Linked DNA regions of Sphingobium yanoikuyae. The protein of the gene in region 1 interacts with the protein of each later gene in a pairwise test. Links are inferred from orthologs where the notes say so. Each region holds a gene or a part of one and is shown on either strand. Other genes may lie near its edges. The genes, in order: HH800_RS15190 and HH800_RS25130.

Evidence for each region.
Region 2: the proteins of HH800_RS15190 (region 1) and HH800_RS25130 interact in binary tests that used the Escherichia coli proteins (3 or more experiments, as listed by UniProt). The link is inferred for Sphingobium yanoikuyae from one-to-one orthologs.

The regions. Positions count from the first base shown.
Region 1 is NZ_CP053021.1:3,108,722-3,124,578, reverse strand. The notes cover bases 167-3,536. They hold HH800_RS15190 (2-oxoglutarate dehydrogenase E1 component), read left to right. Parts: upstream 167-540; coding sequence 541-3,336; downstream 3,337-3,536. Other genes in these bases: odhB (2-oxoglutarate dehydrogenase complex dihydrolipoyllysine-residue succinyltransferase), read left to right, coding at 3,345-3,536; sucD (succinate--CoA ligase subunit alpha), read left to right, coding at 167-442. Outside these bases: more of sucD, read left to right, coding at 1-166; more of odhB, read left to right, coding at 3,537-4,592; lpdA (dihydrolipoyl dehydrogenase), read left to right, coding at 4,700-6,100; HH800_RS15175 (hypothetical protein), read left to right, coding at 6,195-6,470; HH800_RS15170 (GGDEF domain-containing protein), read right to left, coding at 6,446-7,597; HH800_RS15165 (enoyl-CoA hydratase/isomerase family protein), read right to left, coding at 7,740-8,501; HH800_RS15160 (HAD family hydrolase), read right to left, coding at 8,498-9,166; bifunctional UDP-N-acetylglucosamine diphosphorylase/glucosamine-1-phosphate N-acetyltransferase GlmU, read left to right, coding at 9,321-10,613; HH800_RS15150 (metallophosphoesterase), read left to right, coding at 10,610-11,473; glmS (glutamine--fructose-6-phosphate transaminase (isomerizing)), read left to right, coding at 11,590-13,413; HH800_RS15140 (bifunctional GNAT family N-acetyltransferase/carbon-nitrogen hydrolase family protein), read right to left, coding at 13,468-15,081; HH800_RS15135 (NADP-dependent isocitrate dehydrogenase), read right to left, coding at 15,201-15,857. UniProt on the Escherichia coli protein: E1 component of the 2-oxoglutarate dehydrogenase (OGDH) complex which catalyzes the decarboxylation of 2-oxoglutarate, the first step in the conversion of 2-oxoglutarate to succinyl-CoA and CO(2).
Region 2 is NZ_CP053021.1:5,197,052-5,212,500, reverse strand. The notes cover bases 4,472-7,433. They hold HH800_RS25130 (ABC-F family ATP-binding cassette domain-containing protein), read right to left. Parts: upstream 6,906-7,433; coding sequence 5,037-6,905; downstream 4,472-5,036. Other genes in these bases: HH800_RS25125 (OmpA family protein), read right to left, coding at 7,105-7,433; HH800_RS25135 (AI-2E family transporter), read left to right, coding at 4,472-4,964. Also shown: HH800_RS25150 (TonB-dependent receptor), read left to right, coding at 1-1,130; HH800_RS25145 (alkaline phosphatase family protein), read left to right, coding at 1,132-2,472; HH800_RS25140 (YceI family protein), read left to right, coding at 2,576-3,820; more of HH800_RS25135, read left to right, coding at 3,870-4,471; more of HH800_RS25125, read right to left, coding at 7,434-7,980; HH800_RS25120 (TonB-dependent siderophore receptor), read left to right, coding at 8,638-10,788; HH800_RS25115 (hypothetical protein), read right to left, coding at 11,550-11,948; katG (catalase/peroxidase HPI), read right to left, coding at 12,087-14,351; HH800_RS25105 (GIY-YIG nuclease family protein), read right to left, coding at 14,535-14,834; beta-glucosidase BglX, read right to left, coding at 14,866-15,449. UniProt on the Escherichia coli protein: Genetic data indicate it may be involved in ribosome assembly or function.

The DNA.
Region 1 (15,857 bases):
CGGCGTCGTGTCGCGTTCGGGCACGCTGACCTATGAAGCCGTGTTCCAGACCACCAATGCGGGCTTGGGCCAGACCACGGCCGTCGGCATCGGCGGTGACCCGGTCAACGGCACCAACTTCATCGACGTGCTGGAACTGTTCCTGGCCGACGACGCCACCGAATCGATCATCATGATCGGTGAAATCGGCGGCGACGCGGAAGAACAGGCTGCCCAGTTCCTGATCGACGAAGCCAAGAAGGGCCGCAAGAAGCCGATGGCCGGCTTCATCGCGGGTCGCACGGCACCTCCGGGCCGTCGCATGGGCCACGCCGGCGCGATCGTGTCGGGCGGCAAGGGCGACGCGGAAAGCAAGATCGCGGCGATGGAAGCGGCCGGCATCAAGGTCGCTGCCAGCCCGAGCCTGCTGGGCGAGACCCTGCTGGAAGTGCTGAAGGGCTGATCCGCCTTTAAAATATGATATGGAAACGCGGCCGGGCTGCACCCCGGCCGCACTTTCCCGCTCCGCGACTGCACGCGGCATGCATGGGACACAAGACGATGGGTTACGAGAACCAGGATTTCGAGATCGAACAGGGGCCGAGCTGGGCACGCCCCAACTGGCCGTTGGCGGACACCGACGACCTGACCGGGGCGATGGACCCGACGCAGATGCAGGTGGCCGTGAAGGCTGCTGCAAAGGCGCAGGGTGCCGCTGTTTCCGAGGCCGATATCGCATCGGCTGCCGAGGACGCAATCCGCGCACAGATGCTGATCCGCACATATCGCGTGCGCGGTCATCTGGCCGCCAATCTCGATCCGCTGGGCTTGGCCAAGCGTGACCTGCCGGCGGACCTGACTCCGGAATATCATGGCCTGACCGACGCGTCGAAGAAGGTCTTCCTGGGCGGCACGCTGGGCCTGCAGTACGCGACCGTCGCGGAGATCGTGACGATCCTGCGCCAGAATTACTGCGGCAATGTCGGCCTTGAATATATGCATATCGCGGACGTTGAAGAGCGCCGCTTCCTGCAGGAACGCCTGGAGGGCAAGGACAAGGAAATCCACTTCACGCCCGAGGGCAAGAAGGCGATCCTGGCCAAGGTCATCCAGGGCGAGCAGTATGAGAAGTTCCTGGGCCGCAAATATGTCGGCACCAAGCGCTTCGGCCTCGACGGTGGCGAGTCCATGATCCCCGCGCTCGAAGCGGTCATCAAATATGGTGGCGCATCGGGCGTGCGCGAGATCGTGTTCGGTATGGCCCATCGCGGCCGCCTGAACGTCCTTGTCAACGTCATGGCCAAGGGCTTCCGCGTCATCTTCCACGAATTCTCGGGCGGCACTGCCAACCCCGAAGACGTGGGTGGTTCGGGCGACGTGAAATATCATCTCGGCACCTCGACCGACCGTGAGTTCGACGGCGTCAAGGTCCATATGTCGCTGGTTCCCAACCCGTCGCACCTCGAAACCGTCGATCCGGTGGTGCTGGGCAAGGTCCGCGCGCAGCAGACCTTCCGCGACGACCTCACCAAGCATGAGCAGGTTCTGCCCGTGCTGATCCACGGCGACGCGGCCTTCGCCGGCCAGGGCATCGTCTGGGAATGCCTCGGCTTCTCGGGCGTCAGCGGCTACAACACCGGCGGCTGCGTCCACTTCATCATCAACAACCAGATCGGCTTCACCACCAGCCCGCAATTCTCGCGCGGCTCGCCCTATCCGTCGGACGTGGCGAAGGGTGTCCAGGCGCCGATCCTGCACGTCAATGGCGATGATCCCGAAGCCGTGACCTTCGCGACCAAGCTCGCCATGGAATATCGCCAGAAATTCCATCGCGACGTCGTCGTCGACATGTGGTGCTATCGCCGCTTCGGTCATAACGAAGGCGACGAGCCGGGCTTCACCCAGCCGCTGATGTACAAGGAAATCCGTCAGCATCCGCCGGTCAGCGACATTTATGCCGCGCGCCTGAAGGCGGAAGGCGTGGTGGACGATGCGTTCGTCTCCGGTTCGACCGACGAGTTCGTCGCCCATCTGGAAGACGAGTTCGAAGCCGCCAAGAGCTACAAGGCCAACAAGGCCGACTGGTTCGCCGGTCGCTGGTCGGGCCTGCACAAGCCGGCCGATGCCGAAACCGCGCGCCAGAGCGTGGAATCGGCGATCAACCAGAAGCTGTTCGACAGCCTGGGCCGCACGCTGACCACCGTTCCCGAAGGCCATAATGTCCACAAGACGCTGAAGCGTGTGCTGGATGCCAAGGCCGAGATGTTCAAGTCGGGTGCCAATTTCGACTGGGCGACCGGCGAGGCGCTGGCCTTCGGTTCGCTGCTGTCGGAAGGCTATGGCGTTCGCCTGTCGGGTCAGGATTCGGGTCGCGGCACCTTCAGCCAGCGTCACGCGGTCTGGACCGACCAGGACACCGAGGCCAAGTATATCCCGCTCTCGACCGTGCCGCATGGCCGTTTCGAAGTGCTGGACTCGCCTTTGTCCGAATATGGCGTGCTGGGCTTTGAATATGGTTTCGCTTTGGCGGACCCGAAGAGCCTGGTAATCTGGGAAGCGCAGTTCGGCGATTTCGCCAATGGTGCGCAGATCATCTTCGACCAGTATATCGCGTCGTCGGAAACCAAGTGGCTGCGGTCCAACGGCCTCGTCTGCCTGCTGCCGCACGGCTATGAAGGCCAGGGGCCCGAGCATAGCTCGGCGCGTCTGGAACGCTATCTGCAGCTCTGCGCCGAAGGCAATATCCAGGTCGCGAACATCACGACCCCGGCCAATTACTTCCACGCGCTGCGTCGCCAGATGCTGCGGCCCTTCCGCAAGCCGCTCATCATCATGGCGCCCAAGTCGCTGCTGCGTCACAAGGCCGCCGTCAGCAAGGCCGAGGACTTCCTGGGCGAAACGCACTTCAAGCGCATCCTGTCGGACCCCAACGGGTCGGCTGACAAGGATACCAAGCGCCTGGTGCTCTGCTCGGGCAAGGTCTTCTACGACCTGATGGAAGCCCGCGACGCCGCCGGCGATGCCAACACCCAGATCGTCCGTATCGAACAGATTTATCCGTTCGCCACTGACGCACTGGCCACGCGCATCGAGCGCATGACCAATCTGGACGAGGTCGTCTGGTGTCAGGAAGAACCGCGCAACAACGGCGCCTGGTCCTTCGTCGAACCCTATATCGAGGAAGCGCTGGCCAAGGCCGGCAAGGCGCCCAAGCGCGCCCGCTATGCCGGCCGCAAGGCTTCGGCATCGCCTGCCACGGGCCTGGCCTCGCGCCATGTGTCCGAACAGGGCGCCCTCGTCGCCGATGCGCTGGGTCACAGCGTTCGTGAAGAAATCCGTCGCCAGAAGAAAGGCTGAGAAAGCACATGGCAACCGAAGTCAAAGTCCCCACGCTGGGCGAATCCGTTACCGAAGCAACCGTCGGTCAGTGGCTCAAGAAGCCGGGTGAAGCGGTCAAGGCCGACGAGCCGATCGTCAGCCTTGAAACCGACAAGGTCGCGGTCGACGTGCCCTCGCCGGTCGCCGGTGTCATGGGTGATCTGGTCGCCAAGGAAGGCGATACGGTCGAGGTCGGCGCGCTGCTGGCCTATGTGAACGAAGGCGGTGCCGCTGCCGCCGCGCCGGCTGCTGCCGCTGCTCCCGCCGCCAAGGCGGAAGCCGCTGCACCCGCGCCGGCCGCTTCGGCCCCGGCTGCATCGGACGACGAAGAGGGCGGCAGCCTGACCCTGTCGCCGGCGGTCCGCCGCCTGGTGCTGGAGCATGGTCTTGACCCGAGCAAGATCAAGGGCACCGGCAAGGACGGCCGTCTGACCAAGGACGACGTCATGGCCGCCGTCGCTGCCGGCACTGCCAAGGCGGCTGCCGCGACCCCGGCTTCGGCGCCTGCCGCCGATGCGCCGGCCGCTGGCCCCAGCCGCAAGCAGGAACGCGTCAAGATGACCCGCCTGCGCCAGACCGTCGCCAAGCGTCTGAAGGAAGCGCAGAACAACGCTGCCCTGCTGACCACGTACAACGACGTCGACATGACCAACGTCATCGAGGCGCGCGCCAAGTATAAGGATCTGTTCGAGAAGAAGCATGGCGTCCGTCTGGGCTTCATGGGCTTCTTCACCAAGGCCGTCTGCATGGCGCTGAAGGACATTCCGGGCGTCAACGCGCAGATCGAAGGCGACGAGATCGTCTATAACGACTTCGCCGACATCTCGGTCGCCGTTTCGGCTCCGACCGGCCTGGTCGTTCCGGTCATCCGCAATGCGGAAAGCCTGAGCGTCGCTGCCATTGAAAAGACCATCGGCGGCTTCGGCAAGAAGGCCAAGGAAGGCAAGCTGACGATGGAAGATATGAAGGGCGGCACCTTCACCATCTCCAACGGCGGCGTGTTCGGTTCGCTGCTGTCCAGCCCGATCATCAATCCGCCCCAGTCGGCGGTTCTGGGCCTGCACCGCATCGAGGACCGTCCGGTCGTCCGCAACGGCCAGATCGTGATCCGCCCGATGATGTATCTGGCGCTCAGCTATGACCATCGCCTGATCGACGGTCGTGAAGCGGTGACCTTCCTTGTCGCGGTCAAGAACGCGATCGAGGATCCGACCCGTCTGCTGATCGACCTGTAATAATCACCATTTATTGTTGCCCCGGCTTAGGCCGGGGCGCCTCTTGCCCTTGATTTGGGGCAGAGCGATGCCAGTTTGGCTGGCATGACTGGAGAAGGGAAAACCCCATGTCCGATTTCGATTATGACGTCCTGGTTATCGGTGCTGGCCCGGGTGGCTATGTCGCCGCGATCCGTGCTGCTCAGCTGGGCCTGAAGACCGCCTGTGCCGAAAGCCGCGAGACGCTGGGCGGCACCTGCCTCAACGTCGGCTGCATCCCGTCGAAGGCGCTGCTGCACGCCTCGGAACTTTATGACGAGGCCGCCAACGGCGCGCTCGCCAAGCTGGGCGTCAAGATCGACAAGATGAGCCTGGACCTGCCCACCATGCAGGGCCAGCGCGTCGATGCCATCAAGGGCCTGACCGGCGGCATCGAATATCTGTTCAAGAAGAACAAGGTGACCTGGCTCAAGGGCCTGGCCAGCTTCACCGGCGCCAACACCGTCGAAGTGAACGGCGAGAAGGTGACGGCGAAGAACATCGTCATCGCCACCGGTTCGTCGGTCGCCCCGCTGCCGGGCGTGGCCGTGGACAATGCGGGCGGCAAGATCGTCGATTCGACCGGCGCGCTGGAACTGGACAAGGTTCCGGGCCATCTGGTCGTCGTCGGTGGCGGCGTGATCGGTCTGGAACTGGGTTCGGTGTGGAAGCGCCTGGGCGCCAAGGTCACTGTCGTCGAATATCTCGACCAGATCCTGCCCGGCATGGATGGCGAAGTCCGCAAGGAAGCCAACAAGATCTTCAAGAAGCAGGGCTTCGAATATAAGCTCGGCACCAAGGTGACCGGCGCCGAAGTCGGCAAGTCGGGCGTGACCCTGACCGTCGAACCCGCCGCCGGTGGCGAAGCCGAGAAGATCGAAGCGGACGTCGTCCTGGTGTCGATCGGTCGTCGTCCCAACACCGAAGGCCTGGGCCTCGACAAGATCGGCTTGGAGCTGAACGCGCGCGGTCAGATCGAGACCGATCATGAGTTCGGCACCAAGGTTCCGGGCGTCTGGGCGATTGGCGACGTCATCCCCGGCCCGATGCTGGCGCACAAGGCCGAGGACGAAGGCATTGCCGTCGCCGAGAATATCGCGGGCCTGACCGGCATCGTGAACCATGACGTGATCCCCTCGGTGGTCTACACCAAGCCGGAAATCGCGGGCGTGGGCCTGACCGAGGAAGCCGCCAAGGAACGTGGCGCCGTCAAGGTCGGCAAGTTCCCGATGATGGCGAACAGCCGCGCGAAGACCAATCACGAGCCCGACGGCTTCGTGAAGATCATCGCCGACGCCGAAACCGATAAGGTGCTGGGCGTGTGGATCATCGCCACCGTCGCCGGCACGATGATCGCACAGGCCGCGCAAGCCATGGAATTCGGCGCGTCGAGCGAAGACATCGCTTACACCTGCCATGCGCATCCGACGCACAGCGAAGCGATCAAGGAAGCGGCGATGGCCGTGACCGGCAAGCCGATCCACATGTGATCGACTGCGCTATCGCTGGATAAGGGAAGGGGCCTCCGCCAAGCGGGGGCCTTTTTCTTTTGGGGAAGGACGCGCGCTGCTCTATCGGACGGGCATGAACCAGTTCCCCTCCAGCCAGTCGGTGCCGTCGGCCAATCCTGAGCGGTTGTTCCTTGCGCTGTGGATCATCTTTTCGGTGCTGACCGCGCTGGCCGACATCATCGCGATCGTCCGCCATCCCGAAATGACGCTGCAGATATTGCCGCAGACGGCCCTGGGGCTGGCGGTGTGCCTGCCCTTCGGTGCGGTTGCGATCCTGCTGCGACGCCGACGGCTCAAGCGCCAGGCGGCGCGGGACGCCTTTCTTCAGGCGATGGCACGGCTCGACTGAGCATCGCCGGCGGGCGCCAGCGCGGGCCGAATGGCGACGCGGTTGCGGCCCTTTTCCTTCGCTTCATAGAGCGCGCTGTCGGCCCGTGCGATCGCGTCATGGATCGAGCGGTCGGCGCGGTGCAGGCTGGTGAGGCCGAAGCTGGCGGTGAGCGGGCCGGGCAGGCCAAGCCGGCTTGCCGCCTGTTCGGCAAAGCGCAGCCGGATCGCGTCGGCAATGCCGGTCGCCATGGCAGGGTCTGCGCCGGGCAGGAAGAGGATGAACTCCTCGCCGCCGAAGCGGGCGATGACGGCATCGGCCGGGGCCAGTGCGCGCAGCGCATCGGCCAGCGCGACGATCACCCGGTCGCCCAGCCCATGGCCATGGGCGTCGTTGACCCGCTTGAAATGGTCGATGTCACAGGCGATCAGGCTGCCGCTGGCATCATGGCGGGCCACCGCCTCCTCGAACCCGCGGCGATTGAGCAGGCCCGACAGCGGATCGACATGGGCATCATGGCGATAGCGGGTGAGCACGTCCTGCATGGCCGCCGCGAGTGCGGAGAGGGCCAGGAACAGGCCGAACATGCAGGCCAGCGCCTGCATCAGGAAGGCATATTGGCTGTCGCGGAACGCTACGCCGCCGGGCAGGGTGAAGGACACGCTGCTGCCGCGCAGCAGGTTGTCGAGGGCCACCAGGGTGACGGCAGCATAGAGGGCGCGATCGGGCCAGCCGCGCAACTGGCCGCGTCCGGCGATCAGCGGGATGGAAATCAGCAGGAAGCAGCCGAAGTCGGACGACACCAGTTCCAGCGGGACGATGTCCCGCATCACCGCAAAGCTGCAGATCAGGATCGATATCGCCCAGATGGCGATGCGCAGCCCCAGCACCCAATTGGGGCGCCAGCGCGTCAGCAGCGCCTGGCTGAACAGCAGGAAGCCGGTGGCAAAGGCGATGTCGGCGACGATGCCCCACAAGTCCGTCGGCAGGAAGTCGAACGCGACCGGCACGGCAAAGCCCATGGCGACGTTGAAGAAGGCGCCGCTCCACCAGCCGGCTTCCCGCGCGCCCCAGCCCCAGACGATGAGGAAGGCGACGCCGAAGCTGGCCATCATGATGGACAGGAAGAAGGCGAAATTCTCACCCACGAAGTGCGACCGATCCTTTGTGCAGCATGACGGCATGACGTCGCGTCATGCAGGAGCGCCATCCTGCATTTTCCGGTAAATGTCGATGGTTAAGAGAGCGTAACGGTTGCGGCGGGCCGAGCGGGAAACTGCCTAACCTGGATCAGAAACGCGGTTTCCGCTTCTCGCGGAACGCCGCGACGCCTTCGGCAAAGTCGGGATAGGTGAAGGCGTCGCGGAACATTTCCAGCGTCACCATGTCGTCATCCGCCTGACCGTCGAGGATGCGGCGGACCATCGCCTTGGATGCGCGCACGCTATGCTGGGCATTGCCGGCAATCTCGCGCGCCAGTGCGTCGGCAGCAGCCAGAGGATCGGTCGCGATCTCGTCGATCAGGTCGATGGCAAGGGCCGCCTCGGCATCGTGCAGCGCGCCGGTGAAGAGGATGCGCTTGGCCCGTGCCGGCCCGACCAGATCGACCAGCAGGCGGGTGTCGAACAGCGAATAGACGATGCCGAGCTTGGCCGGGGTGATGCCCAGCCGTGCGGTCGGCGCCGCGATGCGCAGGTCGCAGGCGATCGCCAGCCCGCATCCGCCGCCGACACAATCGCCGTCGATCGCCGCGATCACCGGCTTTTCCGCATGGGCCAGCGCATATTGGCTGGCGCGGATCGCGGCCTGGTTGGCGGCGCGCCAGTCGCCATCGCCCGAACAGGCGGCAAATTCATTGATGTCGGCACCGGCGCAGAACAGGCCGGGCGTGGCCGAGGCGAGGATCAGCACACGGATATCCGCATCGGCCATGGCATCGGCGACCAGATGGGGCATCGCCTCCCACATCGCCTGGGTCATGGCATTGCGGCGATCGGCCCGATCGATCAGCAGCCGGGCGACCGTGCCGTCCCGCTCCAGGCGCAAGCTCATGCCGGCCAGGCTTCCAGCATCGGCACCAGCTCGTCGAAATGGTGGATCACCGCGTCGGCCTCCAGATTTTCGACCGGGCCGTCGAGGAAGCCGAAGCTGACCGCGATGCTGGGAATGCCGGCATTGCGCGCGCCGGCAATGTCGTTGATCGTGTCGCCCAGGAAGATGGTGCGGCCGCCGCCGGCCCGCTCAATCATCGCATGGATCGGCGCCGGATCGGGCTTGGCAATGCCAACCGTGTCACCGGCCACGACCGAGGCGAAACGGTCGAACAGGCCCAGTTGGTGCAGCAAGGGAATCGTGAAGCGTTCTGCCTTGTTGGTGCAGATTGCCAGCTTCACGCCGCGCTCCGCCAGCGCATCCAGCATTGCCATCATGCCGGGATAGGGCAGGGAGTGGAGCGCCAGATTCTGCTCATAATAATCGAGCAGGATCGGCAGCGTCTGGTCGAGGATCGCTTCGTCATAGCCGCCCGACGCGTCGAGCGCGCGCTGCAGCATCACCTTGGCACCCTTGCCCACGAAGGGCCGGATGGAATCGACCGGGAAGGGGGCTCGGCCGATCGTGCCGATCGCATAATTGACCGCCGCGGCCAGATCGCCGCTGGTGTCGAGCAGGGTGCCGTCGAGGTCGAAGCCGACAATGTCGAAGGATAAGCGTGCCATGGCATCGCCATGCCGCGTCGGCGGTGGCAATGGCAAGGCAAACATGGCAGAGAGCCGTGATATTCCAGACCACTTGAACGAAAAGGACGCGCTCGCCGTGACCGCACCTCGCCCCCTAGCAGTCGTCATCCTTGCCGCCGGGCAGGGCACAAGGATGAAGTCCGGCACGCACAAGGTGCTGCACCCGATCGCCGGGCGGCCGATGCTGCTGCACCTGCTTGCCAGCGTCGCGGACCTGCTGCCCGAGCGGCAGGTGGTCGTGGTCGGCGCCGGCCGCGAGCAGGTGGAAAAGGCGGTCGAGGGCAGCGGCGTCGCCATCGCCGTGCAGGACCAGCAGCTTGGCACCGGTCATGCCGTGGCGCAGGCGCATGATGCGCTGGCGGGGTTCGCCGGTGACGTGCTGATCCTCTATGGCGACGTGCCGCTGGTCAGCGGCGCGACGATGAAGGCGATGCTCGATCGGCTGAGCCGGGGCGACGAGCCGCGCGCGGTGGTGCTGGGCTTCCGCCCGGATGATGCCGCCGCCTATGGCCGGATCATCGCCGATGGTCAGGGCATCATCGAGAAGATGGTCGAGTTTAAGGATGCGAGCGAGGCCGAGCGCGCCGTCACCCTGTGCAATAGCGGCCTGATGGCGGTGCGGGCGAGCGACCTGTTCGTGCTGCTCGACCAGATCGGCAACAACAATGCGGCCGGCGAATATTATCTGCCCGACATCATCATGCTGCCCGGCGCAAACAGCGCCGTGATCGAGACGGAAGCGTGGGAAGTGGCCGGCGTCAACAGCCGCGCCGAACTGGCCGGCGTCGAAGCCGTGTGGCAGGACCGCCGCCGGGCCGAGGCGATGCGCGAGGGCGTGACCCTGGTCGCGCCGCAGACCGTATTCTTCTCGCACGACACGGTGCTGGGCCGCGACGTGACGGTCGAACCCAATGTCGTCTTCGGTCCGGGTGTCACCATCGCCGACAATGTCGTCATCCATGCCTTCTCCCATCTGGAAGGCGCGACCGTGGCCAGCGGCGCCGACATCGGCCCCTATGCCCGGCTGCGTCCGGGCGCTGACATCGGCCCCAAGGCAAAGGTCGGCAATTTCGTCGAGATCAAGAAGGCGCGCCTCGACGAAGGGGCGAAGGTCAATCACCTGTCCTATATCGGCGACGCCAGCGTCGGCGCGGCGGCCAATATCGGCGCGGGCACCATCACCTGCAATTATGACGGCTTCTTCAAATATAAGACGCAGATCGGCGCGGGGGCCTTCATCGGCTCCAACAGCGCGCTGGTCGCGCCGGCGACGATCGGCGATGGCGCCATCGTCGCGGCGGGCAGCGTCGTGACCAAGCCGGTTCCGGCCGACGCGCTGTGCCTCGTCCGGCCGCAACAGGAAAGCAAGCCGGGCTGGGCGGCGGCGTTCCGTACCCGCATGCATGAGCGGAAGGCGAAGGCTTGAATTTCATCCGGCGCAGGCCGTTTCTGTCCGCCCTGTTGTTCCTGCTGCTGGTCGCGGTAGCAGGGCCGCTCTGGCTGTTGATGAATGCGCGCGCTATGCCGGTCGTGCGACGCGCCGATGTCGTGCTGCCTTTCCCGGCGGGCGCGTCGCAGCAGCCGATCAAGGTCGCGCTGCTGACGGACACCCATCTGTCCGGGCCGGACAACAGCCCGGCGCGGATGGCGCGGATCGTGGCGCAGATCAACGGCCTCAAGCCGGACCTGATCCTGCTGGGCGGCGACTATATCGGCGACAATAAATGGGGCGCGACCTATGATGCGCGCCACGCGATCGCGCCCTTCGCCGGGCTGCGCGCGCCGATGGGCGTGGTCGCGGTGCTGGGCAATCATGACAGTCGCAGCAGGAAGAACCGGGTGGCGCTGAGCCCCGATGACTGGCAGCGCGCCTTTGCCGATCTGGGCATTGCCCTGGTCCAGGATGGCGCGGTGCGGCGCGGGCCGCTGGCGATCGGTGGATTGAAGGACATCTATACCCGCAAGCCCGACATACCCGATACGTTGAAAGCGATGCAGGACATTGGTGGCGCGCCGGTCATCCTGTCGCATGGACCCGACGTCTTCCCGTTGCTGCCCGATGCGCCGTCGCTGACCCTGGTCGGCCATACCCATTGCGGTCAGGTGGCGCTGCCCTTTGCCGGAATCGTCTATGTGCCCTCCCGCTATGGCACCCGCTATGCCTGTGGCCGCTATCAGGATGGGCAGAAGGCGATGATCGTGTCGGGCGGGGTGGGCACCAGCGGCCTGCCCTTCCGCATGCTGGCGCCGCCCGACATCTGGCTGGTCACCATCCGGCCACGATGACATTCTTTTCATGGCTCGGCCATGGCACTGTCGCCTGACCGGCATTAATGGCATGGCGACAAAGCTGTCCTATATGGACGCTATCTGACTAATCTGGTTCGGCGGGGCTTTCCACCATGTGCGGTATCATCGGAATTATCGGTAAGGATCAGGTCGCGGAGCGGCTGGTCGATGGCCTCAAGCGGCTGGAATATCGCGGCTATGACAGTGCCGGCGTCGCAACCGTGCATGATGGCCGGATCGATCGCCGCCGGGCCGAGGGCAAGCTCAACAATCTGGTCAAGGAACTGGCCGCATCGCCGCTGGCCGGCACCACCGGCATCGCCCATACCCGCTGGGCCACCCATGGGGCACCGACCACCAGCAACGCGCACCCCCATGCGACCGGCGAAGTGGCGCTGGTCCACAATGGCATCATCGAGAATTTCAAGCCACTGCGCGACGAACTGATTGCCCGCGGCCGCACCTTCGACAGCCAGACCGACACCGAAGTGGTCGCCCATCTGGTCAGCGAACTGGTGGAGCAGGGCGTGGCGCCGAAGGAGGCCGTGGCCCAGGTGCTACCGCGCCTGCACGGTGCCTTCGCGCTGGCCATCCTGTTCAAGAGCCATCCCGACATGCTGATCGGCGCGCGCCTGGGTTCGCCGCTGGTCGTGGGCTATGGCGATGGCGAGACCTTCCTCGGCTCCGACGCGCTGGCGCTCGCCCCGCTGACCCAGCGCATCGCCTATCTGGACGAGGGCGACTGGGTCGTCATCACCAAGGATGGCGCCGAGATTTTCGACAAGGACAACAACCCGGTCGAGCGTCCGGTCACCATTTCCGGCGTGTCCGGCGCGATGATCGACAAGGGCAATCATCGCCACTTCATGCAGAAGGAAATCTATGAGCAGCCGGTCGTCGTGGCCCAGACGCTCAAGGCCTATCTGCAGCGGATGGATGATCGCGTGTCGCTGCCGATCCCGGATTTCGACCTGTCGACCATTCGCCGCGTCACCATCGTCGCTTGCGGCACCAGCTTCTATGCCGGCATGGTCGCGCGCTACTGGTTCGAACAATTCGCCCGCGTGCCGGTCGATTTGGATTTCGCCTCCGAGTTCCGCTACCGCGAGCCGGTGATGGAGGAGGGCGGCCTGGCCCTGTTCATCAGCCAGTCGGGCGAGACCGCCGACACGCTTGCTGCGCTGCGCTATGCCCGCGCCCAGGGGCAGAAGATCGCCGTCGTCGTCAATGTGCCGACCAGCAGCATGGCGCGCGAGGCCGACCTGCTGCTGCCGACCCATGCCGGCCCGGAAATCGGCGTTGCCTCCACCAAGGCCTTCACCTGCCAGCTTGCCGTGCTCGCTGCCTTCGCCGCCAATCTGGCGCGGGCCAAGGGCAAGCTCAGCGCCAAGGATGAAAAGGAAATTGTCCGTCACCTCGCCGAAGCGCCCGCCGCGATCAACGGCGCGCTCGCCTATGACGAGGCGATCGAGGCGATGGCCCATCATATCGTCCCGGCCCGCGATGTCCTGTATCTCGGCCGCGGCACCGACTATCCGCTGGCGCTGGAAGGCGCTCTGAAGCTCAAGGAAATCAGCTATATCCATGCCGAGGGCTATGCCGCCGGCGAGATGAAGCATGGCCCGATCGCGCTGATCGACGAACTGGTGCCGGTGATCTGCATCGCGCCCAGCGGCCCCTTGTTCGAAAAGACCGTCAGCAACATGCAGGAAGTGCAGGCGCGCGGCGGCAAGGTGGTGCTGATTTCCGACTATGACGGGGTGCAGGCGGCAGGCGAAGGCTGTCTCGCTACCATCACCATGCCCAAGGTCCACCCGCTGATCGCGCCGATGGTCTATGCCGTGCCGGTTCAGCTGCTGGCCTATCATGTCGCCGTGCTGAAGGGCACCGACGTCGATCAGCCGCGCAATCTGGCGAAGAGCGTCACCGTCGAGTGAGCCGGGCCGCCCCTGCCGTCATGATGGCAGGGGCCTTGGCTGCTCCCGCTTCGATCAGCCACCACCCGGCGAATTATGGCCACCGGCCGGCACCGGGCCGCCGCTTGGCGCGTGGCTGTGGTCGGGATTGCTGTCCCAGTCGATATGATAAAGGTCGAAGCGGCGGTCGCGCAGGTTGCGGACCGTGCCCTCGGCCCGTGCCCAGCTGAGGTCGGCCAGGTTCACGTCCGCCATGGTCAGCGTCTCGACATTCTCGCTCGCCTCGGCCGCGATGCCGTCACGGGCGAAGGGCAGGTCGCACGGCGTCAGGATCGCGCTCTGGGCATATTGGATGTCCATATTGTCGACGTTCGGCAGATTGCCAACATTGCCCGACATCACGACATAGCATTGATTCTCGATCGCGCGGGCCTGTGCGCAATAGCGCACGCGCATATAACCTAGGCGCGAGTCGGTGCAGAAGGGGACGAAGATGATGCGCGCCCCCTGATCGACCAGGCGGCGGGCCAGTTCGGGAAACTCGCTGTCATAGCAGATCAGCACGCCGATTGGGCCGCAATCGGTCTGGATCACGTCGAGCGCGTCGCCGCCCTTGATGTTCCACCAGAAGGCTTCGTTCGGGGTCGGGTGGATCTTTTCCTGGGTGTGGACCGATCCGTCGCGCAGCGCGACATAGGCGATATTCTGGATGTCGCCATCGTCGGCGCGGGTGGGGTGCGATCCGCCGATGATGTTGATATTATATTCCAGCGCCATCCGCGTCAGTTCCTTGGTCAGGCGCGGGGTATAGCCGGTCAGCTTGTCGATCGCCTCGATCGGGGAGAGCTTCTTGGTCTCGAAGGAGAGCAGGGGCAGGGTGAACAGCTCGGGGAAGACGATGAAGTCCGACCGATAATCGGCCGCCACATCGACGAAATATTCGATGTTGCGGACGAACTCGTCGAAATCCTTCACTGCGCGCGCCTGGAGCTGGCAGGTGGCGAGGCGGACGCTTTCCACGCCGCGCGGCACCCGCATTTCCGGCGCCTCGTCCGGGTCGACATAGGGGTTGCGCCAGACCAGATGCGCCGCATGTCCGTCCGACTGCTTGTCTTCGGGAAGGTAATTTTCCAGCACGCCCAGCGGCTCGAACTGGTTCTTCAACTGGAAGCTGATGACCTGGTCGCGCAGCTTGCCGCTGACCACCTTTTCCAGATAGTCGGCTGCGCTGCCGGCGCGGCGCTTGGCGCGGGCATAGCCGGGCATGCGGCCTGCAATGACGATGCCGTGCAGGTCCAGCTCCTCGGCCAGTTCCTTGCGCTCGTCATAGAGGCGCTGGCCGATGCGCAGCCCGCGCAGCTTGGGATCGACCGCCATCTCATAGCCATAGAGCCATTCGCCCGCGGCGCTGTGGCGGGTGCCGAAACCGTTGGCGGTGATCTCCTCCCAGTCATGATGGGAAAAGGCCATCGCCTTGCTGACGCGCATGGTGGCGCAATAGCCCACGACCTTGCTGTCATAGAGGGCGACGAAGCAGCCATTGGGGAAATTGTTGATCTGGCCGCGGATGGTGGCCAGCGAATAATTGGGCATGCCGGGATAGGCGCGGGCGATCAGCCGCTGGATGCCGCGCACATCGCCGGGCACCGCCGCCCGGACTTCCAGGCGCTTCTTGGCTGTCGTGGTCATTCTTTGCTCCCGTCGCATCAATCCGAAAAGGAAAAGGCGGCGCCGGGATGCGGCGCCGCCTCGTTCCGTTTCCGTATTGAAAGCTTCAGGAAGCGATCAGTTCCGGTAAAAAGCCTTTATCAGGCCCACTTGGCCATTTCGGCTTCCAGATTGACGCGGATCGCCTCGAAGAACTGCTCCGTGGTCATCCAGGCCTGATCCGGGCCGATCAGCAGGGCCAGATCCTTGGTCATCGCGCCGCCTTCGACGGTCTTGATGCAGACCTGCTCCAGCGTCTCGGCGAACTTCACGACGTCCGGCGTGTCGTCGAACTTGCCGCGGAACGACAGGCCCTGGGTCCAGGCGAAGATCGAGGCGATCGGGTTGGTCGAGGTCGCCTTGCCCTGCTGGTGCTGGCGATAGTGGCGGGTGACGGTGCCGTGCGCGGCTTCGGCTTCCACAGTCTTGCCGTCGGGCGACAGCAGGACCGAGGTCATCAGGCCGAGCGAGCCGAAGCCCTGGGCCACGGTGTCCGACTGGACGTCGCCGTCATAGTTCTTGCAGGCCCAGACGAACTTGCCGCTCCACTTCAGCGCCGAAGCGACCATGTCGTCGATCAGGCGATGTTCGTAGACGATGCCGGCCGCCTTGAACTTGTCGGCGAATTCGGCGTCGAACACTTCCTGGAACAGATCCTTGAAGCGGCCGTCATAGGCCTTGAGGATGGTGTTCTTGGTCGACAGATAGACGGGCCAGCCGCGGTTCAGGCCATAGTTGAAGCTGGCCTTGGCGAAATC
Region 2 (15,449 bases), 2.1 Mb from region 1 along the record:
CCTTCGGCAGCGTCGATGCGACGATCGGCGTCCAGACGCTGGAAGCCGGCGCCTGGTACGAGAATAACAAGTTCAACCAGGCCCGCCGCTTCTATGCGTTCAAGAGCCGCACCGAAGCCGGCCTGTCCTTCCGCGACTATCCCAAGAACCCGTTCGCGACCCAGTGGGAGTTCGACTTCACCACCGACACGATCCAATATTATGTCCGCGACAAAATCGATCTCGGCATGCTGACGATCAACCTGGGCTGGAAGGGCTTCAAGGTCACCAACGAGGCCGAGGCGGTCGTGTCGAGCAGCTTCCCCGAGGGCAAGATCAAGGCCGAGAACTGGTTCCAGCCGCATGCCGGCTTCGCCGTCGAACTGAGCCCCGAGGCGGAAATCTTCGGTGGCTTCACTCAGGTGACCAAGGCCTTTGCCAGCGCCACCACCACCGGCCCCTTCTCCACCAACCAGGCCGGCTTCGACCAGATCCGCGACGACCTGAAGCCGGAAAGTTCCGACACTTACGAACTGGGCCTGCGCTACAACACGTCGCGCTTCAACGGCACGCTGGGCGCCTATCTGGTCAATTTCCGCAACCGCCTGCTGGCGGTGCAGGTCGGCAGCCCGATCCTGGGCCTCGCCTCCGCGCTGCAGAATGTCGGCAATGTCCGCGCCGTCGGCATCGAGGCGGCGGGCGACCTGAAGCTGGGCCAGGGCTTCGGCCTCTATGCCAGCTACAGCTACACCGACGCCACCTATCGCGACGATGTGCTCAACAGCTCGGACGGCACGCTGGTCGCGGCGATCAAGGGCAAGACCGTGGTCGACAGCCCCAAGCATATGCTGCGCGGCGAACTCAATTATGACCAGGGGCCGCTGTTCGGCCGGATCGGCGCTAACTATATGTCGAAGCGCTATTACAGCTACACCAACGATGCGTCGGTCAATGGCCGGGTGATCGTGGACGCCTCGATCGGCTATCGCGTCACCGACCAGATCGAAGTGCAGCTCAACGCCAGCAACCTGTTCGACAAGAAATATATCAGCACGATCGGATCGGGCGGCTTTGGCAATAGCGGCGACGCGCAGACGCTGCTGATCGGTGCGCCGCAGCAATTCTTCGTCACCCTCAAGGCGGGCTTCTAAGATGAACAAGGCCGCGCTGCTTGCCTCCGCCCTGCTCGCCATCACGCCGCTCCCGGCGCTGGCCGAGCCGGTGCTGCTGATCTCGATCGACGGGCTGCGCCCCGGCGACGTGCTGGAGGCGGACAAGCGCGGCCTTGCCTTGCCCAATCTGCGCCGGTTCCTGACCGATGGCGCCCATGCCTCGGGCGTCACCGGCGTATTGCCGACCCTGACCTATCCCAGCCACACCACGCTGATGACCGGCGTGTCGCCGGCCAGACATGGCATCGTCAGCAACAACAGCTTCGACCCGATGCAGATCAACCAAGGCGGCTGGTACTGGTATGCGCAGGATGTGAAGGTGCCGATGCTGTGGGATGCGGCGGCAAAAGCCGGGCTTTCCACCGGCAATGTCCACTGGCCGGTCAGCGTCGCCGCCAGGGGCATAAGCTGGAACCTGCCGCAAATCTGGCGCACCGGCCATGCCGATGACGCGCGATTGCTGGACGCGCTGGCGACGCCGGGGCTGAAGGCGGAGCTGGAACGGGCGGTTGGCCAGCCCTATGCCATGGGGATCGATGAAAGCCTGTCCGGTGACCAGAACAGGGGTCGGTTCGCCACCGCCCTGATCGCCGCGCACCAGCCTGATTTCCTGACCGTCTACCTCACCGCACTGGACCATGAGCAGCATGGCAGCGGCCCGGATACGCCGGCCGCCAAAGGGGTGCTGGAAAAGATCGACGCGATCGTCGGCGACCTGGTCGCCGCCGAGCGCAAGGCCCATCCCGACGCGCTGATCGCGCTGGTCAGCGACCATGGGTTCGAGGCGACGCATAGCGGCCTCAACCTGTTCCGCCCCTTCATCGACGCCGGCCTCATCACCCTGGGCGCGGACGGCAAGGTCGCGGCCTGGCAGGCCATGCCCTGGATTGGCGGGGGATCGGCCGCGATCATGCTCGCCCGGCCCGACGACAAGATGCTGGCCGACAAGGTGAAGGCCTTGCTCGACAGGCTGGCCGCCAATCCCGCCAACGGCATCGAGTGCATCGTCGACCGGGCGGAAATGGCGAAGCTTGGTGGCAATCCGCAGGCTGCCTTCACGATCAACCTCAAGCCCGGCTTCGTCACCGACATCTTCCGCGGTGCCAATGCGCCGCTGGTCGCGCCGACACCGGTCAAGGGGATGCACGGCTATTTCCCCGGACCGGCCAATCTGCGCGCCACCTTCATGGCGATGGGACCGGGGGTGAAGCCGGGCAAGGATCTGGGCCTGATCGACATGCGCGCGATCGCGCCCACCCTGGCCAAGGCGATGGGCGCCAGCCTGCCCAACGCGGAGGCGGCGCCGATCGACCTGCACTGATCCACCCGGCAACGGATCGTTTCCGGCTGCGACGATGGACTTCATTACCCCCGCGACATAATTTTGCGCCCAATCCAACAGGGTCATTTTCGGGGTAGTCCATATGCCGCAGCGTTACAGCCTGGCCGCCATCACCTTGCACTGGGCGATCGCCGCCCTGCTCGCCTTCCAGATCGCCGTCGGCTGGGCGCTGGGCAGTTTGGGCGCGCGCGGCTTTGCGCTGTTCCAGTTGCACAAGTCGATCGGCATCACCGTGCTGCTGCTGACCCTGCTGCGCATTGCCGTGCGCTGGTGGAAGCCGCGTCCGGCCAAGCTGGAGGGCGGCTGGCAGGGCGCGCTCGCCTCCGGCGTTCATGTCGGCCTCTATGCCTTCATGCTGGGCGCGCCGCTGACCGGCTGGGCGCTGGTATCGACCGCCAAGGTCAAGGTGCCGACCCTGTTCTTCGGCGTCATTCCCCTGCCCCATCTGCCGCTGCCGATGGCGAGCCATGGCCTGGCCGAAGGCGGCCACAGCCTGCTCGCCTGGATCGGCATCGCGCTGGTCGCGCTGCATGTCGCGGGCGCGCTGCGCCATCATGTGCTGATGCGCGACGGGCTGATCTGGCGGATGGTGCCGGGCCGTTCGACAGCCTTGCTGCTGGGATTGCCAGCCTTGATTCTGGCGGGCTTCGCTCTGGGCCGGGCGATCCTGCCCGGCGCAGCGCCCGCTGTGCCCGTCACGCCTGCGGCCAATGCGGTCGAGGCAGACGCGGCGCCGGTCGAGGATGAAGCCGTCGAAGCCGCGAGCAATGCGAGCGCCAATGCCGCCGCCCCGGCTGCGAACGAGACCGCCGCCGTCGCCGAGGAACCGGCCGGCCCACCGCCCGCATGGGCCGTGCAACCCGGCGGCCGGATCGGCTTTTCGGTCGGCAACAGCGGCGAGACGATCAGCGGCAGTTTCTCGAAATGGACCGCGAAGATCGTGATGGACCCCGACCATCCCGAAAGCGCCGACATCAAGGTAACGATCGACATGGCATCGGCCAGCGTCGGCGACGCCTATAAGGACGGCATGTTGCCGGGCGACGAATTCTTTGGCAGCGCCGCCCACCCGACCGCGACCTTCGTTGCCAAAGGTGCGGAGAAGAGCGGTGCCAACGGCTATCGCGCCCATGGCACGCTGACGCTGAAGGGCGTGGCCAAGCCGCAGGCGATCCGCTTCACCCTGTCGGGCAGCGGCACAAGCCGCAAGGTCAGCGGATCGGCCAGCGTCGCCCGCCTGCCCTTTGGCGTGGGCAATGGCGACAGCAGCACCGGCCTTGATCCCAAAGTGATGGTGACCTTCAGCTTTGACGCCAAGGCGCAATAAGGCCATGCGATGCATGGATTAACATAACGGTTTCTGCCAAGAAGCGGACATGGAAAGACAGAGCCGGCATCGCCGAACGCAGATTGAGGATGGGGTGTTCGTCGCCCTGGTGGTGCTGGTTTCCATCGCCTTCGCGCTGGTGGTCGAGCCCTTTTTCGGGGCGATCCTCTGGGGCGTGATCGTCGCCATCCTGTTCATCCCGGTGAACCAGGGGCTGCTCAAGCTGATCCCCGGTCATCGCAACAGCGCCGCGCTGCTGACGCTGCTGCTGATCATCGCGATCGTCATCGTGCCGGCCATCATCCTGTCGATCGCGCTGGTGCAGGAAGCGACCGCGCTCTACGCCCAGATCAATGTGGGGAAGATCAACATTCCGCACATGTTCGCGCAGTTCCAGGCGGCGCTGCCCGACTGGGCGTCGATCGGCCTGCGGCGGCTGGGCATATCCAATTTCGCGGCGGTCCAGCGGCTGCTGACCGACGGCCTGACCGCCAGTTTCCGCACCGTCGCGGCCCAGGCCTTCCTGATCGGCCAGGGCGCCTTCAGCTTCATCATCGCGCTGACGGTGATGCTCTATCTCACCTTCTTCCTGTTGCGCGACGGGCTCGACCTGACGCGCAAGCTGGACCGGGCCGCGCCGCTGCGGGTGCTGCATCGCCGCGCGCTGATGCGGCAATTCGTCATCGTCATCCGTGCGACGATCAAGGGCAGCATCGTCGTCGCCATCCTGCAGGGGCTGATCGGCGGGCTGGTGTTCGGCGCACTGGGCATTTCCGGCGCGCTGCTGTGGGGCGTGATGATGGGCTTCTTCTCGCTGCTGCCGGCCGTCGGCACCGGCCTCATCTGGGCGCCGGTGGCGATCTATCTGCTGGCGACCGGCGCGATCTGGAAGGGGCTGATCCTGATCTTCTGCGGCATGTTCGTGATCGGCATGGTCGACAATCTGCTGCGCCCGATCCTGGTCGGCCGCGACACCCGCATCCCCGACTATGTGGTGCTGATCACCACGCTCGGCGGGCTGCAATTGTTCGGCTTCAACGGCATCGTCATCGGGCCGGTGATCGCCGCCCTGTTCATCGCCACCTGGCAGATCGTGATCCGCACCCGCTCCAACGAAGCGGGCGCGCCACCGCTGACATTCTAGACCCTGATCGTCTGAGGTGGAAGCGCTCCGCGCTTTCACCGATGGCGTGAATCAGGGTCTAAAGCCGGAGAATCAGCCCGCTTCCAGCGCGGCGCCGGCTTCCATCCAGACTTCCTCGGCCGCTTCCAGCTTCTTCTCCACCGATGCACGCTTCACCATCAGTTCGCTGGTGGTCATCTTCGCCTCGGCGCCGGTTGCGCTCCTGGGATCGGACAGTATGGCGTCGATGCGCTTGCGCTCGGCGATCAGCGTGGACATCTCGCGCTCGGCCTTGTTGACGGCGTTCTTGAGCGTCTTCTGCTTCTCGCGCCATTCGGCGGCAGCCTTCTTGTCCGCCTTGCGATCGACCTTGGGCGCATCGCCGCCCGACGGATTGCCGTCCGCCTTGCGCAGGATGATGTCGGTATAGTCATCCAGGCTGCCGTCGAACGGCTGGGCCGTGCCATTGTCGACCAGCACCAGCCGGTCGGCGACCAGTTCGATCATGTGGCGGTCGTGACTGACGATGACGACGGCGCCCGAATATTCGTTGAGCGCCTGCACCAGCGCCTCGCGGCTGTCGACGTCCAGATGGTTGGTCGGTTCGTCGAGGATCAGCAGATGCGGCGCATCGCGGGTGATGAGCGCCAGCGCCAGACGCGCGCGCTCGCCACCCGACATGGAGCCGACCTTCTGCGTCGCGCGCTCGCCGGAAAAGCCGAAACGGCCAAGCTGGGCACGCACCGCACCGGGCGTCGCGCCCTTCATGACGCGGGTCATATGCTCCAGCGGCGTGTCGGTGACGTCCAGTTCCTCCACCTGATATTGGGTGAAATAACCGACATTCATCTTGGCCGAACTGTTGATGGCGCCTTCCATCGGCGCCAGCTGCGCCGCGATCAGGCGGGCCAGCGTGGTCTTGCCGTTGCCGTTGCGGCCGAGCAGCGCGAGGCGATCGTCGGGATCGATGCGCAGATTGACCCGGCGCAGGATCGGCGTGTCGTCATAGCCGACCGAGGCCATGTCCATGGTGATGAGCGGCGGGCGCAGTTCGGCGGGGCTGGGGAAACCGAAATGCAGGCTGGGGTCTTCGATCGCAGCGGCAATGGGCTGCATCTTGGCCAGCGCCTTGGCGCGCGACTGGGCCTGCTTCGCGGTCGAGGCGCGGGCCGAGTTGCGGGCGACATAATCCTGCAGCTTCTCGCGCTCGGCCTGCTGCTTGGCGCGCGCCGCTTCCTGCTGGGCCAGCCGTTCGGCGCGCTGGCGCTCGAACGCGTCATAGCCGCCGGGATAAAGGGTCACCTTCCCGCCTTCGAGATGCAGGATATAGTCGACCACATTGTTGAGCAGATCGCGCTCATGGCTGATGATGACCACGGTGCCGCGATAGGCCTTGAGGAAATTCTCCAGCCAGAGGGTCGCTTCGAGATCGAGATGGTTCGACGGTTCGTCGAGCAGCAGCAGGTCCGGGTTGGAGAAGAGCAGCGCCGCCAAGGCAACGCGCATCTTCCAGCCGCCCGAATAGCTGTCGAGCGGACGGCCCTGCATTTCCTCGTCAAAGCCCAGGCCAACGAGGATGCGGGCTGCGCGCGCAGGCGCGGTATAGGCATCGATCGTGGTCAGCCGCTCATAGATATGGCCGAGCCGATCGGGATCTTCGGTATGCTCCGCCTCCGCCATCAATTCGGCGCGTTCCTTGTCGGCGGCGAGCACGGTGTCGAACGGGGTCGCGGTGCCCGAGGGGGCTTCCTGGGCGATATAGCCCAGACGGGTGTCGCGCGGCATGTCGCAACTGCCCTCGTCCGGGTCGAGCTGGCCGATCATCACCTTCATCAGGGTCGACTTGCCCGCGCCGTTGCGGCCGATGAGGCCGACGCGGCTGCGCGGCGGCAGTGCGGCGCCGGCGCGGTCGAGGATGGTGCGGCCGCCCAGGCGCACGGTGATACCGTTCAAGTTAAGCATGGCCGCGCCTGTAGCAGAGCTGCGGCGGGGGGTGAAGCGGCTTGGCGCGCTTGCGAAAGCTGCAAAATATATAGTGTCGCAGAGGACGCATTTGCGCCGCTGCCGGTCCGCAGTCACGACTTCGCAATAGGAGATTTTTGCGAAGTCGCGCGATCGACGCGCAAAAAATGGGGGTGGGCAAGGGCCCACCCCGCAAGTGTCAGAGGCCGTCGACGGCCTTGCTGACGAGGATATTGACCGCGACGCGGCGATTCTGCGCCTTGCCCTCGATCGTGTCGTTGCTGGCCACCGGATCGGCCTCGGCCATGCCGGTGGGGGTCAGCATGCGATAGGGCTTCCAGCCGCACGCCTGCTGCAGATAATTGACCACGCGCGAGGCACGCTTTTCGCTCAGTTCCTGATTCAGCTCCTCGCCACCGGTGGAGTCGGTATAGCCCACGACCAGCAGCAGCGCGTTGCTCATGCCATTGGCCGAGGTCGCCGCGGCGCAGAGGTCATTCTTCGCCTGATCCGACAGTACCGCCTTGCCGGTGTCGAAATTGACGTTGGTCGTGCCCTTCACATTATACTGGTCGATCTCACCCATGCGGCCGCGCAGCGCCTCGGTCGCGGCGGTCTGTTCATCGAACCGCTGGGCCGTGCCGTTGTTGATCATCGACGCGGTCTTGAGATCCTTGTTCTGCAGGGCGATCTTGCTGGCAAGCAGCCCTTCGCCGGCCTGCAGGGTCTTCACCGTCACCGGCAGACCGTTCAGCAGTGACGTCGCGGCCAGATGGTCGCGGCCAAGGCCGAACAGGCCCTTGCTGGCGCTGATCTTGGTATCGTCATTGATGGTGATGACGCTCTTGCTGCCGTCGGCGGCGGTCACCTGCATCCGGTCGCCGCTGCGCGCGGAGATGATGCCCTTGATCTCGGGCCCCTCCGTCAGTTCGGCGGCCGGCATGGCGACGCTGGCCGACACATCGGCCGGCGGCGCGTCCTGGGCCTGGTCCTGCGCCACGACGGCGGCCGGGGCAGCCCCGGCCAGCAGGGCAAGCATCACAAGATATTTTTGGTTTTTGAACATGATAGGCATCACGCTGCTCCTTCACTTCTCGATCGGTCGGGCCTGCAGCATTGCAGCTTGTCGTCCGACGGCGGCCGCCTGGTGGCGTTTCCGGCCGTCAGAACCCCCTTCTTCTGACCTTCATAAATTTTGACGTCTTGGCGCCGTGGGATGCGCCAGACACATTGCCTGTTCGTGTCCGGCTTTCTGCTGCATGAACAGCCCGTGTTCCGGCCGTGTTGCGCAGGCCAGATGAGCGGATGTTGCGACGAAACGAAGGCGAAGACGGAAAGTGTTAACGCGATCCACTTGAGTCAGGACAGCTATAGATTTCCAACACACTTCGCCATGACGCACCCTGTTGTTGTGAAACAAAAATCAGCATCCGCGTGGAACAAATTCCGAATTTCTATTTTTGCGCTTTCATAACATTGACTTGAAACATTATTTGACGATCCGGTTTGCGTGCGCGCGCGGAAGCAGGCCGAGGGATGCTTCGACCGACCGCACCCGCAACGCGCATCACCCGCCAGTCAACGGCACTGGCTGTGGCAATATGGTCACAGAGGGAAATATTCGCATATTTTGCGCAAAATAGCATTGCGACGCATTCGCATTATTGTTGCGATCGCCTCGCAGCATCCCTTAGGACGACGCCCAATTTCCTTCCAGAAAACAGGGGTCTTCATGCTGTCCAAATATCACTGGCTTGCCGGCGCCGCGCTGTGCGTCGTCGCCCTTCCCGCCGCCGCCCAGACCAATGCCGCACCGGCCGATGAGAATCGCGACGACCAGATCGTCGTCACCGGCACCTATACCCTGCCCGACAAGATCGACACCGCGACCGGCCTGGGCCTGACGGTCCAGGAAACGCCGCAGTCGGTCAGCATCATGACCGCGCAGCGCATCCTCGACCAGAATCTGATCAGCGTGAAGGATGTCATCACCAATGCGGTGGGCGTATCCGCCAACGAAGTCGATGACGTGCGCAACAGCTTCTTCGCGCGCGGCTTCGAGATCCGCAACACCCAGGTCGACGGCGTGCCCGCCGCCTGGACGCTGGCCGGCGGCAATGGCGAGACCAGCATCGACGTCTCCATCTATGAACGGATCGAGGTCGTGCGCGGCGCGACCGGCCTGCTGTCGGGCGCGGGCGATCCGTCCGCATCGGTCAACCTGGTGCGCAAGCATGCCGACGCCACCGACCTGACCGGCTATGTCAATGCCAGCATCGGCAGCTGGAACACCTGGCGCCTGTCGGCCGACATTGGCGGCGCACTGACCGCCGATGGCCGCATCCGCGCCCGGCTGGTCGGTCGCTATGAAAAGGGCGACTATTTCATCGACATTCAGGACCGCAAGAAGTGGGTCCTCTATGGCGTGGTCGAGGCCGACGTCACCGATAGCACGCTGGTCCGCGTCGGCATGAGCCACCAGGACAGCAAGCCCAAGGGCGCGACCTGGGGCGCGCTGCCCACCTTCTACACCGACGGCACGCTGACCGACCTGCCCCGGTCGCAGACCACGGCGGCGGACTGGACCTACTGGAACACCACCAACCAGAATATCTATGCCACGGTGCGCCAGGAATTTGGCGATCGCTGGAACCTGACCGCCAATTACAACCGGCTCAAGACCACCGGCGATACGCAGCTTCTCTATCTCTATGGCGGCGTCGACAAGGCGACCGGCACGATGGACGGCACCAACCCCTACAAGTCCAAGGGCGAAAGCATCCAGAACAGCATCGACGCCCAGTTGAAGGGCCAGGTGGCGCTGTTCGGCCGCGATCATGAGGTCGTGCTGGGCGCGCTGCACAGCGTGCTGAAGCGGCACACCGACAATTATGTGGCGCCCTCGCCCTGGCTGACGGACGTGCCGGTGATCGGCCAGGAAGGCGTGCCCTATCCCGAGCCGGTCTGGGGCACCGACGCGGTGCGCAACGAACAGGAACGGATCGAGCAGACCGGCTATTATGGCGCGTTCCGCCTGAACGTGGCCGATCCGTTCAAGGTCATCCTGGGCGGCCGTATCGCCAGCTGGAACCAGCGCGGCTTCGCCTGGAGCGGGCCGAGCGACTATGGCGACGACAATGTGTTCATCCCCTATGTCGGCGCATTGTACGACATCACGTCGAACCATCGCGTCTATGCCAGCTATACCAAGATCTTCCAGCCGCAAAACCGCTATGACCGCGAACAGCGCCTGCTCGATCCGCTGAACGGCGCCGCCTATGAAATCGGCCTGAAGAGCAGCTTCTTCGGCGATGCGCTGCAGACCTCGATCGCGCTGTTCCGCATCGAGCAGGATAATGTCGGCGAGATGGACGGCCCGGAAATCATCCTGAACAGCCAGACCTTCCAGCCCTATCGCGCGGTCGAGGGCGTGACGAGCAAGGGCTTCGAACTGGAAGCCACCGGCCAGCCGCTGCCGGGCTGGAACGTCAATGCCAGCTACAGCCAGTTCAAGATCGAGGATCCGGACGGCAATGACGTGAACACCGCGCAGCCGCGCAAGCTGCTCAAGATCTTCACCACCTATGACCTGCCCGGCGTACTGACCGGCCTGACCATCGGTGGCGGCGTCAATTATCGCAGCAAGGCCTATTCGGACGGCACCATCCCCGGCACCACGCCGGCCGTGCCCTTCCGCTTCCAGCAGGACGGCTATACGCTGGTCAGCCTGATGGCGCGCTATGCCGTGACCGAGCAGCTGCAGCTCCAGGCCAATGTCGAAAATCTGTTCGACAAGAAATATTACAGCCAGGCCGGTTCGTTCAGCCAGTATCGCTACGGCGCCCCGCGCAATTTCACGATCAGCGCGAACTACAAGTTCTGATAAAAGAAGGGCGCCGTGGGAGACCAGGGCGCCCTTTTTGTTTGGGGGCGGATGGATGCTGGCGCAGGTCCAGCACAGGAATGACGCAACGTTGTTTTGGGGTGGGAAGCGGGCCACCTGTTTCATAGAGCCATCCCCGCGGAGGCGGGGATCCATCTCGCCAGCGTCGGACCAGATACAAGGTCAGGAGATGGATTCCCGCCTGCGCGGGAATGACGGAAGGGGTGGATGGCGGACGGTCCGGTTAGCCGTTGCTAATCCAAATTAGCAGACATCATCAGAGTTCAACCGACAGCGTTATCGCAACGAGGTGCATCCTTGGGCGTGACTGAGTTTAGATACAAACCGAACTGATACCCGTCCTTTGATTTATATCGTTTCACGCATTCCATCTTACATAACAGCGGCTTGTGAAAAACGTATCCTAAGTCGATATGCCGCACGTCATAGCATTTCCTTCCGCTCTTACGCGGGTCACATGCACGTGCCTCATTCGCGGGCTTGTCCGCTAGAGATGCATTAAAAGTATTAGGAGGGAGGCCACAGCGTTTTTCGACCTCTTCAATAGCCGCTATCCTCTTAGCCCGTGTGTCCTCGCCATTACAGGAGCAAATGGCAAATGCGGTGAGAACGAAAGGGGATATCCTCAAGCGTCATTCCTACCGCGTGTGATGTTGACTGGATCATAGGCCGAAACAACGAATATCTGCAATTGTCGAAAGCGTTTGTTGGACCGAATGACTAAAAATGGTCGTTAGCCGTCAGGCTGCTACACAATGCACCTGTCGGCATATCGCTAACAGATCTGCACCATAGGACGGGACAATCACCAGTAACTGAGCTTCCCCGCGTTCGATCCGCTCCACTTGCCCATTTAAAAAAGAGGCGTATTTCTCGTGATATTGCGGGGTCGCCGCCGGATGTGGCGGCTCATAAAGCCGGTCAAGGGCATTGGCACTCAGCAAGCGCCCTGCGATAATATCGACGTGCGATATGATATTGCCCTGCCGAAAATCATCGATTTGCAGCGCCTCGAGGTCTTCAAGGATCATATTGAAATCTGCGCCATCTACTTGCCGCAAGTAGAGCGTAGCGCCACCTTCGCGCACCTTTAACCCTGTCACGTAGCCATCGTGGAAGTTCGGGATAGACTGGATCATTTGCTGAGCTTAGCCCCGGATCCGCAGCATCCGCAATTGGGCGAGCGTCGAGACCATGCGAATGACAAAAAATGGTCGCTTCCGGCCAATTCGATCCGAAGAACCCGGCGTCGCCCTGCGCCGCCGGGTTCTTCATTTTCAGAAGCGGTCCGCGTTCATGACCTTGGTCCAGGCGGCGGCGAAGTCGGTGACGAACTTCTCCTTTGCGTCATCCTCGGCATAGACTTCGGCCACGACGCGCAGTTCGGAGTTGGAGCCGAAGATCAGGTCGACCGGGGTCGCCGTCCACTTCGCCGCGCCGCTGGCCCGGTCCTTGCCGTCATAGAGGCCCGGCGTCGCCGACTTGCTCCACACCGTGTCCATCGTCAGCAGGTTGACGAAGAAGTCGTTGCTGAGCGTGCCCGGACGGGTGGTCAGCACGCCATTCTTCGATCCGCCGCTATTGGCGCCGAGCGCGCGCATGCCGCCGACCAGCACGGTCATTTCCGGCACGGTGAGGTCGAGGGCATCGGCCTTGTCCACCAGCGCGTCGGCCGGGCTGACCTCCGCCCTGGGGCCATACCAGTTGCGGAAGCCGTCCGCCTTGGGCTCCAGATAGGCGAAGGAGGCGACATCGGTCTGTGCCTGCGCGGCATCGACGCGGCCCGGCGTGAACGGCACGGTGATGCTGTAGCCGCCCTTCTGCGCCGCCTGCTCGACCGCGGCGTTACCGCCCAGGACGATGAGGTCGGCCATCGACACCTGATTGCCTGATTTCGCGAAATCCTTCTGTATCGCAGTCAGCTTGGCCAGCACCTTGTTCAACTCCGCCGGATCGTTGACCGCCCAGCCGCGCTGCGGATCGAGCCGCAGGCGCGCGCCATTGGCACCGCCGCGCATGTCGGTGCTGCGGAAGGTCGCGGCCGACGCCCAGGCGGTGCGCACCAGTTCCGGCCCGGTCAGGCCCGACGCCAGCACAGCGGCCTTCAGCTTGGCCTGATCGGCGGCGCTGACGGGGGCGAAGCTCGCCTTGGGCAGCGGATCCTGCCAGCTATAGGTTTCGGACGGAATGTCCTTGCCGAGATAGCGAACCTGCGGGCCGAGATCACGATGGGTCAGCTTGAACCAGGCGCGGGCGAAGGCCTTGCTGAACAGCTCGGGATTCTTCTGCCAGCTTTCCAGTACCTTGCGGAAACCGGGATCTTCCTTGAGCGCAATGTCGGTGGTGAACATGATCGGCGCGTGCCGCTTGTCCTTCACATGCGCGTCGGGGACCATGCTGGCGGTGGCGGGATCGGTTGGGATCCACTGGGTCGCGCCGGCCGGGCTCTTGGTCTTCACCCAGTCGAAGTTCAGCAGATTGTCGATATATTGGGTGGTGAACTGGGTCGGCGTGGCCGACCAGGCGCCCTCCAGGCCCGAGGTCAGCGTATCCTCCGCATTGCCCTTGCCGCACTTGTTCTTCCAGCCGAAGCCCTGATCCTCGATGCCGGCGGCGGCGGGTTCCGCGCCCAGGCATTCCTCGGGCTTCTTGGCGCCATGCGCCTTGCCGAAGGTGTGGCCTCCCGCGATCAGCGCCAGCGTTTCCTCGTCATCCATCGCCATATTGCCAAAGGCGCGGCGGATGTCGGCGGCGGCGCCCTTGGGATCATGATTGGCGCCGGGGCCTTCGGGGTTCACATAGATGAGGCCCATGGTGGTCGCGGCGAGCGAACGCTTGAGCGAGCCGTCGGGATTGGAGCGCTCGGTCCCCATCATCTTGGTTTCCGGGCCCCAATAGACGACGTCCGGCTGCCAGGCGTCGATGCGGCCGCCGGCAAAGCCCACGGTCTTGAAGCCCATATCCTCCAGCGCGACATTGCCGGACAGGACCATCAGGTCGCCCCAGCTCAATTTGCGGCCATATTTCTGCTTGATCGGCCAGACCAGGCGGCGGGCCTTGTCGAGGCTGACATTGTCGGGCCAGCTGTTGAGCGGATCGAACCGCTGTTCGCCACCATCCGAGCCGCCACGGCCGTCGCCGACGCGATAGGTGCCGGCGCTGTGCCAAGCCATGCGGATGAAGAAGGGGCCATAATGGCCATAGTCGGCCGGCCACCAGGGCTGCGACGTGGTCAGCACCTTGCGGATGTCGACCTTGACCGCTTCGAGGTCGAGGCTGTTGAATTCCTTCACATAATCATAGTCGGCGCCATAGGGATTGGCGCGGGTCGCCTCATGCTGGCGCAGCGCGGTAAGGTCCAGGCGGTTGGGCCACCAGTCCTTGTTGGTCATGCCGCCGGGCTTTTCGGTGACGGGCGGCTTGGGCGCCTCGGTCACGGTGTCGGCCTGCGGCGCCGGCTTGGGCTTGGGATCGGCGGCGAGCGCCGGGCTGGCGAGCAGCGCGCACGCCAGGGCGAATGTGGAAATGCGGGTCGTGGACATGTTTCTCTCCCCTGTCCTGTTCTGCCTGTTCAAGGCGCGAAAAGGGGTAGTCCCGTGCAGCGGCGGATCGAAACGAATCGATTCCGTCACAGTGATCGGATTTTCCTATGAGAGAGGGTGGATCGGAGAAGGCGCCCACCTCTACCCGTCACCCCGGGCTTGACCCGGGGTCCCGCTACTGCGTCAGACAATCTGGTCGAACAGATCCTGCCAGTCCGGATTGGCGCCTTCGATCAGGTCGAACTTCCATTGCCGGCGCCAATGTTTGAGGCGCTTCTCATGGGCGATGCAGCTCAGCATGTCGTCGCCATGCTCGGCCCACACAAGCCGGAATAATCCATAGCGGGCGCAGAAGTCGGCCCCCGTACCGGATCGATGTTGATGGATTCGGGCAGCAAGATCGGCGGTCACGCCGACATAGAGGGTGCCCCGATACCGATCGGCCATGATGTAGACCCATCCGCCCTGCCGTTCGCGCGCCATGTTGCGAACATTTGCAAAGCGGGACCCCGGGTCAAGCCCGGGGTGACGAGGACGTTGGAGATGCCGCGTAGAGGGTGAACTGGCCGTGCAGGCCGCCGGTCGAGGACTGGCCGACCCACAGGTCGAACAGGCCCGGTTCGGCGAGGCGGCGGTTGCCGGCGCCGACAAATTCGAGGTCGGTGCGCGACAGGGTGAAGCGGACCTGGGTGGAATCGCCCGGCGACAAAGTGACGCGCTGGATGCGCTTCAGTTCGCGGATCGGGCGGGTGCGGCTGGCGACGCGGTCGCGGATATAGAGTTGCACCACCTCGCTGCCCTTGCGCTTGCCCTTGTTGGTGAGGCGCGCGGTGATCTCCACCGCGCCGTCCCAGCGCAGCGCGGTGTCGGAGAGCTTCAGGTCGCTGAGGGCGAAATCGGTGTAGCTGAGGCCATGGCCGAAGGGGAAGCGGGCGCTGTTGTCGGTGGTGGCATAGCGCGCCTTATATTCGGTGCTGCCATTGTCCACCGTCGGTCGGCCGGTCGACTTGCGATCGTAGAAGAAAGGCTCCTGCCCGCTTTCCCAGGGGAAGCTGACCGGCAGCTTGGCCGAGGGATCGACCTTGCCGAACATTATGT